DNA from 3 places in the Isoalcanivorax beigongshangi genome. Region 2 is predicted to be linked to each of the others. Evidence: predicted binding sites of a transcription regulator. Region 2 holds the regulator's gene; each other region holds the start of a gene.

Region 1 (3,260 bases), 1.0 Mb from region 2:
GGTACCGAGGTCAATGCCGATGATCTTAGCCATGTCTATTTCTCTCCTTACACGCCGTGGCGATCCCCGAAGGCAATCTGGCACAGCTGAATGGTGTACAACGCAATTAGAATGTCACTGGCACGCTATATGGTGGTCGGCGCGGCGCTTTCAAGGGCCGCCGGCGCTCATTCGCCCTTCGCCACCACCACCCGCGCCGGACGGATCAGGCGACCGCTGAGGCTGTAGCCCTTCTCCAGCACTTCAACCACCGCGTTGGCGGCTTTGCCGGGCACCGGCACCATCGCCATCGCTTCGTGCTGCTCCGGATTGAACTGTTCGCCCTGCGGGTCGATCTGCACGATTTGGAAGCGTCCAAATACGTCGAGCAGCTGCTTGAGCGTCAGCTCGGTGCCTTCACGGGCCACTGACAGCGCCTCATTGTCAGCGTCCAGCGCCGACAGGCCACGCTCCAGCGTGTCGGCAACTGAAATCAGCTCACCGGCGAATTTCTCCAGCGCGAACTTGTGGGCGTTGGCCACATCACGCTCCACCCGCCGGCGCATGTTCTGGATTTCCGCCTGCGCACGCACATCGGCTTCGGCCAGCGCCTTGCGCACCTGGGCCAGCTCGGCTTCCAGTGCGGCGCGCTCGCCGTCGTGGCCGTCAGTGGCGGCGGTGGGCTCTGCGGCGGTATCGGCGCCGTCGTTCAGCGGCACATCGACGTCTGCCGCCGGTGCTTTTTCCTGTTCACTCATGACCTACTCCACACTGCGGGCGGACAGCACGGGCCCGCCCCATCCAGACAAAGGTGGCAACGATATAGGGTTCGTTCGCGCGGATTCAAGAGACGCTGGGTCGATGACGCGCCGGATCAGAGCTTGCCAAGGGTGGCAGAGAGGATGCGGGCGGTGATGTCGACGGTGGGAATCACGCGCTCGTAATCCATGCGCGTGGGCCCAACCACCGCCAGCACGCCGACGGTCATGGCATTGACCTGGTACGGTGCCGCGACCATCGACACCTCATCAAACGCCTGATGCCCAGCTTCGCTACCAATGAAAATCTGCACACCATCAGCACGCTTACTGCGCTCCAACAGGTGCAGGATGTCGCGCTTGTGGGTAAATGCCTCGAACAAATCGCGCATGCGATCGAGGTTGTCGGCCTGCGCCAGCCCCAGCAGGTTGGCTTCGCCGGATACCACATAGTCGCCTTCGGCTTCATCGCCGGTGAGTGCCTTGGCAGCCACGTCCACGGCGGTTTGCATCAGGGCATCCATCTGCGCCTTGTCTGCGCGCAGGGTGCTCAACAAGCCATCGCAGATCTGGTCCAAATTGCAGCCGCCGTAGGTGCGGTTGATGTAATTGGAGGCTTGCTTGAGCTCGGTATCGGAATAATCGCGGTCGGTGTGGATCACCCGGTTTTGCACTTCGGCACGGTTCACCACCAGCACCACCAACACCCGGCGGTCAGACAGCGGCAGAAACTCCACCTGCCGGAGGGTCGCCACGTCGCGGCGCGGCACCACCACCAGCCCGGCCATGCGGGTCAGCTCAGCCAGCGCGCGCGAAGCACGCTGCACCAACTCTTTCGGTGACTGGTCGAGCGGGATCAGCTGCTCAAGCTCATGGCGTAGCGCTTGCGTATGGGACGCTACCGAGGGCGCAGCACGCAACAGCGCGTCCACGTACAGGCGGTAGCCGAGATCGGTCGGCACGCGCCCGGCGGAGGTGTGCGGACTGGCCAACACGCCTAGGTCTTCCAGCTCCGCCATCACATTGCGAATGGTGGCCGGACTCGCTTTGAGGGCACCGGACTCGGCCAGCGCCCGCGATGCCACCGGCTGGCCATCGCGAATATGGCGCTCCACCAGCGCCATCAACAGGCGCTGCTTGCGCTCGGTCAACTCAACCATCAACGACACAATTCCACGTTTATCCAGAGCATTGCCGTCAGTAACGGCAGCGGGCCCCCACCGGACGGCGGGGGCTTACCAAGGCTCGGCGGTTTCCTTATCATGCACAACACTGGCTTTATGGCCAGTAAACCGCATCGCCTGATGCCGCGCATTCTACCGCAGAGAGACACCATGCTCACTCACCTCAGCGTGCACAACATTGCCACCGTGGAGCAGCTGGAGCTGGAACCAGCCGCAGGACTGACCGTGATCACCGGCGAAACTGGCGCCGGCAAATCAGTGTTGATGGACGCGCTGAGCCTCGCGCTGGGAGAGCGGGCCGACAGCACCGTGATCCGCGCCGGGGCCGAACGGGCACAGGTGCAGGCGACATTCGATGTGCGCCAGTTGCCGGCGGTGCGCGCGTGGCTGGAAGAACGCGAACTGGACCAGGGCGACGAGGTGCAACTGCGGCGCACCCTGCGCCCGGACGGGCGCTCACGGGCCTGGATCAATGGCAGCACCATGCCGCTCAACGACATCCGCGAGCTGGGCGATCTGCTAATCAACATCCACAGTCAGCACGAGCACCAGGCGTTGCTGCGCCGCGATGCGCAGCGGGCGTTGCTGGACAGTTTCGCCGGCGCCGACAACGCGGCCGACCGGACCCGCAGCCAGTGGCAGCAATGGCAACAAGCCCGCCAAGCACTGACCAGTGCCCGCGACCAGTCCCGCGAGCAGCACGACCGCATCGAGCTAGTGCGCTTTCAACTGGAAGAATTGGACGCGCTGGCACTGGCGGAAGGCGAATTGGCCGAGCTGGAAGCCGAACACAAACGATTGGGCCACGCCGAATCTCTGATCCGGCTTTGTCAGCAATCACTGGCGTTGCTGTACGAGCAGGATGAACACACCATCAACGATCACCTCAGCCAGGCCTTAGGCTGGCTTGGCGATGCCGCCGAGGACGATCCATCGTTGAATGACGTCGTCGCCAGCGTCGAGTCCGCACGGCTGCAGGTGGAGGCCGCCGCAGACGACCTGCGCCATTATTTGGATCGCCTTGACGTGGACCCCGAGCGATTGGCTGCCACTGAAGAGCGGCTGTCCAACGTTTACGCCCTGGCCCGCAAGCACCGCGTGCGCCCGGAGGAGTTGCCGGAGCGGCACCGCTCGCTGCAGGACGAAGCCCACACGCTGACCCACTTCGACGATCATCTGGCACAACTGGAAGCCAGCGAGGCGGCGGCGGAAAAGCGCTATCAAGACAGCGCCCGCAAACTCAGCACCCAGCGCCGCAAGCAAGCACCGGCCATGGGCCGAGGCATCGAGCGCTACCTGCACGACCTCGGCATCAAGGGCGCACGCTTTGAAGTGAGCC
Region 2 (3,260 bases):
CGCTATTTAGGCAGGCGGCCATCCTAAAGGTCAAGGACGGTCCTGCGTTCGGTGCCTCTGCCGCCCTCACCGGCGCCTTATAACATTGGTCGCCCAGGGCACCGCAAGCAGAGCGATTGTGGACAGCAGCAAAAAGCAGGCGCCATCATAGAGCCCCGAATCCATCCAAGGGAGCCCAGTCATGAGCAACGAATACAAGGACGTGCTGGTCGCCATCGACGGCAGCGAAGAGTCCCAGCAGATTCTGGAACGCGCCCGCTCGGTGTGCTGTGGTACCAGCGGCCGCCTGCACCTGCTGCATGTGATCGAGCCGCTGGCACTGGCCTACGGCGCCGACATTCCGATTGATGTCACCGAGCTACAGACCGGCATCATGGATCAAGCACGCACCAGCGTGCGCCGCTATGCGGACACCTACGGCATCCCTGCCGAGCGGGTGTATGTCGAGATGGGCTCGATCGAGAAAACCATTCAGGAAAAAGCCGAGGCGTTGGACGTCGACCTGATCGTGGTCGGCAGCCACACCCGCACCGGCCTCGCCATTCTGCTCGGCTCCACAGCCCGAGGCGTGGTGCCCGGCGCGCGCTGCGACGTGCTGGCGGTGAAAATCCAGAAATGCCGTAACTGATTCAGAGGTGCTGGGGTGTCGCGCGCAGCGGCACCTGGTGCCACTGGCACAGCAGGTCGGCCAGTGCATGAGCCTGCTCATGCAGCGCCAATAGCTCCTGCTCGGTACCGCGCGGGCCGCTGTACAGCGGCAGTTTACGCATCGCCGCCGCCACTTCATGCTGTGGATCGCTCATGCGATACACCTCCAGCGTCCAGCGGATGTTGTGGACCAGCATGCTGTAGAACGCCAGCCGAGTTTGCAGATCGAAGCGCCCACGCTGCTGTAGGTCTTGGAATGGCGCGTAGTCGAGCCGCGCTAGCACCGCTTCGCGGGTGCTGTCGTCCACCCGTACCGTGGCACTGCGCGGCGTCCCGCGCAGCATCGCCAGCGCCCCGAACACCTCACCGGGTGAAATATAGTTGAGTACTTCAGCGGTCACGCCGCTATGCCCGGTCACCACCAGCTGTCCACGCAGCAAGAAGTACAAAAACGGCTCATCCTGCCCGCGCTGAATCACGGTGTCCCCCGGCCCCGCCACCCACAGCTCACATTGCCCCAACAGCGCTTCAAATTGCGCCAAGTCGCGGTGCCTGACCTCGTTGAAAAATGGAATGCCGGAAACCAGTTGGCGGATACGCTCCGCCGAAAACGCTTTAGCGTCGGCCTGATGCATGCTGTAGATCCCCGATTAAAATAGAGTGCGGCCGTCCGCCTTGGCCTGACGTGCAAGGAGTCCGGCGCCCCCACGCCGAACGAATGGCGGCATGCTGCAATGCCGCTGCGGCGATCTCAAGCCACTATCGCCGCGGATGTTGATCCAGCGCAGTCATCCGCACACCGATGACCCGACCAACGCCAACCTGCAGCCGACCACAGGCAAGGCCTCGAACTGACCAAACAACACTGTTCATATCGACAGTGCCTGTGCTAGCATCGCGTCAGTCAATGAGGACAGAGCCATGAGCGAGAAACTGACAGCCCGGCAACAACAGGTACTCGATTGCATTCGCCAGTTCAAAGCCCGCACCGGCATGGCGCCAACGCGCGCTGAATTGGCCGAATTGATGGGCTTCCAATCCAAGAATGCCGCCTCAGACCACTTGCGCGCGCTGGAGCGCAAGGGCTGCATCCGCCTCTATAACGATCGCTCGCGTGGTATCCAATTGCTGCAGCAGGACAACGCTGCGGCCGACGACGAACTGCCGGTGATCGGCCGAGTCGCCGCCGGGGTACCAATCGAAGCGGTGGAGAACGTGGAGCGGTCGGTTCCGGTGCCGGCCGGCATGTTCCGCCAACGCCCCACTTACCTGCTGCGGGTGCAAGGCGACAGCATGAAGGATGCCGGCATTTTCGACGGCGACCTGATTGCCGTGCGCAAGAGCAGCGTGGCGCGCTCTGGCCAGATTGTGGTGGCCCGGCTCGACGATGATGTCACGGTGAAAACGCTGCGGCTGAACAATCGCGGTGCCACTTTGCTACCCGCCAACGACGCTTATGAGCCCATTGAAGTGGAAGCCGATCGGCTGGTGATCGAAGGTATTTTCGTGGGACTGATCCGCGACGCCGGTTAACCGTTGCGGGAGCGGCCGTGTACACTGCCGGCCCGTTCCCGTTGCAAGGTGACTGTTCCGTGCTGGCCGATATTGGCGTCAACCTGACCGATTCCCGTTTCGCCGCCGACTTGGACGCTGTCTTAGCCCGCGCCCGTGATGCCGGTGTGCGCTGGCAGTTAGTCACTGGCACCGACGCCGACAGCAATGCCGCTGCGCTGGCTCTGGCACACGCTCACCCCCAGCTGTTTGCCACTGCCGGGCTGCACCCCCATCACGCCCGTGAGGCAACCCCGTCGTTCTGGTCTGAATTGGCAGCCATGCTGGCCGATCCACGCATCCGCGCAGTCGGTGAGGCCGGACTGGATTTCAATCGCGACTTTTCTCCCCGCCCGCAGCAGGAGCAGGCGTTCATCCGCCAGCTGGAGTTGGCGGCACAGAACGGCAAACCTGTGTTCTTGCATGAGCGGGATGCCCACGAACGCTTTCTGCCGATCCTGCGCGATTTCCGCGACCACCTCAGCGGCGCCGTAGTGCACTGCTTCACGGGCAGTCGCGAGGCACTATTTGCTTATCTCGATCTCGATTGCCACATCGGCATCACCGGTTGGATTTGCGATGAGCGGCGTGGCCAGGCGTTGCAGCAGATCGTGCATAACATTCCCGACGCGCGCTTGTTGGTAGAAACCGACGCACCCTACCTGCTGCCGCGCACTCTCACCGACAAGCCACCGCAACGCGGCCGCAACGAGCCGGCACTGTTGCCTTGGGTGGTGGCAGAAGTGGCGCGCCACCGCCACCAGAGCAGTGCCCAGGTGGCGGCCTGCAGCTACGCCAACAGCGTGGCGCTGTTCGGCATCGACGAGTCAGCGCTGAACCAAGCGCTCGCGCACATCCAGTAATCCGAACGGCCACGCCAGCTCATGCCCTTGGTAACGCAGTACCGGTATGCGCTCGCCGTAGTCGGCGATCAGTGCGTCATCTTCGGCAATGTCGATCCGCACCAGCGTCGCCTGCGGCCAAGCTTGCAGCACCAATTGCTCGGCCCGTTCGCACAGATGGCAGCCCAGAGTAGTGAGCAGCTCAATCTCCATGGCTGA
Region 3 (3,260 bases), 500 kb from region 2:
AGCGGTCTTTGTCCGCACGGCCAGCCTGATTGTCGCGGTGCGGTTCTGCAGGCTCTGCCTCGGCGGGCGGCGCTGACTTGATGCGCAGTGGAGCACCGCTGCGAACCACTTCCGGGGCCGCTCCCCGGCGCGTGGCCTGGATCAGCCGGGCGCTGAGCGCACCTTCCGGCAGCGCGGCGAGGAAGCGTCGCGGCATGTGGCGTAACTGTGCTTGGGGATTGAGGCGGTTGGGATTGAAGGTACTGCTGAAATAGCGCTCCCACATCGGATCGCCTTCGCCGGCAGCGCCGCGTGCAGCGGAGGCCCAATCTGGCGGGCACTGTGCCAGCCAATGCACCTGCTCGCCATCACCGTGCAAGGCACCGTCGTCCGGGGTGGCCAGCAGCCAGCGGCGACGACCAAGGCGGCCGTGAAAGTGGTCGCCGACCCAGCGCAGTATTTGATGGCGTGGTTGGTGCCAGCCGATCAGGTCCAGCGGCAGGCCGTCGGGAGCGGGCTGGAAGCGCACAAAGGCGTGCATGTGGTGCACCTCGCGCCGCACCGCGGTGAGGCGCTGCACCAGCTGGCTGCCATCGGCATCGCCCGCCAACATGGCACTGCGGTCACCTTCGGCGACGCGCCATAGCACCCGGTAGAGCAAATTCCAGCGCTGTTCGATGCGGCAGGCGGCGGCGCGCTCCAGCTGTGCTAACAGTGTTTTGGGCACCCGCGGACCAGCGCGCACCGGCGCCGGCAAGTTGCCGCCGTCGCTGAGCAGGCTGGGCTGCGCGGCATCGTCCCAATGCACTTGGTGCGGCGGCAGCTGCGCGCGGTACAGCGCCCGCGCCTGATCGCGCCAAGCGTTGAAATCAGCGGCGTGGCCGGTCCAGCTCATCGGTCGGCACTGGCCGAGTGGTGCGTCGCTGGCCTGGGCGGCAATGCTGTCACCGGTGCGAGACTCATCCCCACAGCCCCAGTTGTTCTGGCACCGGGTCTCGCAGTTGCCGTGCCAAGCGTGCCGACTCCGGTTCGGCCCTCGAAGGCCGGTAATCGCGGGTGACAATGAATGGCTGCGCTTTGCGTACCACGCAGCGCAGTCGCACCAGATCATCGAAACACACCGCCCGTCGCCTGCGCAGCATCACTAGGCGCTGGGCGCTGCGCAGGCCAATACCGGGCACGCGCGCAATCAGCTGTTCGGGAGCAAGGTTGAGGTCCACCGGGAACTGGTCGCGGTGGTTGAGCGCCCAGGCCAGTTTTGGGTCTAGATCCAGTGCCAGCGTGGTGGTGCCGGCCAGCAATTCACCCGCGCCGAAGCCGTACAGACGGATGAGATGGTCAGCTTGGTAGAGACGGTGTTCGCGCAGCAGCGGTGGCGGTTGGTGCGGCACGGTGCCGGGGGCGCCGGGGATCGGGCTGTAGGCCGAGTAGTACACGCGCCGCAACTTGAAGCGCTGATACAGGTTTTCGGCGGTGGTCAGCACCTGCGCATCGCTGCTGTCGTCGGCACCGACGATCATTTGCGTGCTCTGGCCAGCGGGTGCCAAGCGTGCCGGTTTACGGCCGCTGAAGCTGGGGGTGGCGTGGCGGTGGGTTTCGCCGGCTTGGTGAATGACCCCCATGGCCGAATGAATGGTGGACAGGCTTTTCTCTGGTGCCAGTCGCTGCAGTCCTTCCTGCCGCGGCAGCTCGATATTGACGCTGACGCGATCGGCATAGCGGCCAGCGGCGGCCACCAGCGCTGGGTCCGCCTCGGGGATGGTCTTCAGGTGGATGTAACCGCGGAACTGGTGTTGCTCGCGCAAACTGCGCGCCACTGCCACCAGTTGCTCCATGGTGTAATCCGGCGAGCGGATGATGCCGGAACTGAGGAACAGCCCACTGACGTAATTGCGCTGGTAGAAGTCCAGCGTCAGCCGCACCACTTCATCGACGCTGAAGCGGGCGCGGGGCACATCGCTGCTGCGGCGGTTGATGCAGTACTGGCAGTCATACAGGCAGAAATTGGTCAGCAGGATCTTGAGTAACGCCACGCAGCGGCCGTCCGGCGTGTAGCTGTGGCAGATGCCGCCGCCGGTGGACGCACCGAGGCCCTCGCGGTTGCGCGAGTTGCGCTTCGGCGCCGCGCTGCTGGCGCAGGAGGCGTCGTACTTGGCGGCATCGGCCAGCAACGAGAGTTTGGCGATCAGCTCCATGGTTCCAAATTCACTGTCCAAAAGGTCAGTATTGGATGATACGGAGAAGCGGGGCGCCGGGTAAAGCGGTATGGCGAAACAGGTACGGTGGTGCGGGCACGGGGCCTGTTTTTGTGCCGACAACACAGGCCCCGTTCGGTCACTGCATCGGGTCGAACAAGCGCAGGAAACCCACCAGCTCTGCCAGCGATCCCTGTAGCCGCACATCGCTGCGCAGGAAAGCGACGCCGGGGTTGCGCAGTTGGGCACTGACCTCCTTCCACAGCCAGGCCGGCAACGCAAGGCGGATGTCCGCCCGCTCGGTGCGGCCTTCCTTCACGACCAGCACGCCATTGCGCAGCGTTAGGTGCCAGGCCTCGCCTGAGTCGGTGAATTCGAACGCCACCGTCAGCTGGCGCTGCCCGGCGCGTTCAGCGTTCAGCGACACCCGCATCGAGGTGAACAATTGCGCCAGCGGGATGCTGTGCACGGTGGCCGCCTCCACCGGCGTGCGCACCCCGGGTTGCAAACCGTTGAGCACTTCTTCCGCTTGGGTCAGATAGTAGTGGCGGGCGTTGGCATTTTGGCTCTGCTCGCCGAGCCGGGTCAGCGCGTGCGCGTGCCAGTTGCGGACCTGTTGATCCTGTTGATTCAAATCGTTGAGCGCGCGCGCCAGCTGCAAGGCCCAGCTCCATTGCTGCGCGGCAATTGCATCGCCCAGCGCCTGCTTGAGGGGGGTGTCGCGCTCGGCCAACTGCGCCAGCAAGGCGGAGCGTTCTGCTGGCGGCAACGGTGCCAGATCAGTGGCATCGCCGCTGAACCAACCCAAGTAGCCGTCGAAGATGGCGCGCACCGACCAGTCCACCTGACCGTAGAACGGTTGCAAGTAAGGTGACGCGGCCAGCTGCGGCGGCAGCTGCACCTGCTCAACGATGCGTTCTGGAGTGAGGCCACGGTTCATCCAGTACACCGTTTGGTCGTGCACATATTGCATCGCATCGCGGTAGTCGGTGAGCGCGCTACGGATCGCCTCGGCGCCGTGCAGTGGCCGGCCGTGGGACGGCACCAAGTGCTCGATTGGGAATTCCAGCATGTGGTCGATGCTGG

The links. The regulator LexA, encoded in region 2, represses DNA repair genes until DNA is damaged. The targets are predictions, from matches to a motif close to TACTGTNTANNTANACAGTA.
Region 1: a site for LexA is predicted at 2,008-2,027, ahead of recN (DNA repair protein RecN). Genes of this name have one in related genera too.
Region 3: a site for LexA is predicted at 2,186-2,205, ahead of AB5I84_RS04125 (putative DNA modification/repair radical SAM protein). Genes of this name have one in related genera too.

What each region holds. Positions count from the first base shown of each region.
Region 1 covers NZ_JBGCUO010000001.1:403,871-407,130, reverse strand. Annotated here, with positions in the region: gene dnaK (molecular chaperone DnaK) at 1-33, opposite strand, end outside; gene grpE (nucleotide exchange factor GrpE) at 168-737, opposite strand; gene hrcA (heat-inducible transcriptional repressor HrcA) at 854-1,897, opposite strand; gene recN (DNA repair protein RecN) at 2,072-3,260, shown strand, end outside.
Region 2 covers NZ_JBGCUO010000001.1:1,416,930-1,420,189, reverse strand. Annotated here, with positions in the region: gene AB5I84_RS06345 (universal stress protein) at 182-628, shown strand; gene AB5I84_RS06340 (cyclic nucleotide-binding domain-containing protein) at 630-1,283, opposite strand; gene lexA (transcriptional repressor LexA) at 1,570-2,181, shown strand; gene AB5I84_RS06330 (TatD family hydrolase) at 2,199-3,062, shown strand; gene AB5I84_RS06325 (glutaredoxin family protein) at 3,027-3,254, opposite strand; gene rlmKL (bifunctional 23S rRNA (guanine(2069)-N(7))-methyltransferase RlmK/23S rRNA (guanine(2445)-N(2))-methyltransferase RlmL) at 3,244-3,260, opposite strand, start outside.
Region 3 covers NZ_JBGCUO010000001.1:918,390-921,649, forward strand. Annotated here, with positions in the region: gene AB5I84_RS04120 (TIGR03915 family putative DNA repair protein) at 1-874, opposite strand, end outside; gene AB5I84_RS04125 (putative DNA modification/repair radical SAM protein) at 939-2,174, opposite strand; gene AB5I84_RS04130 (alkyl sulfatase dimerization domain-containing protein) at 2,314-3,260, opposite strand, start outside.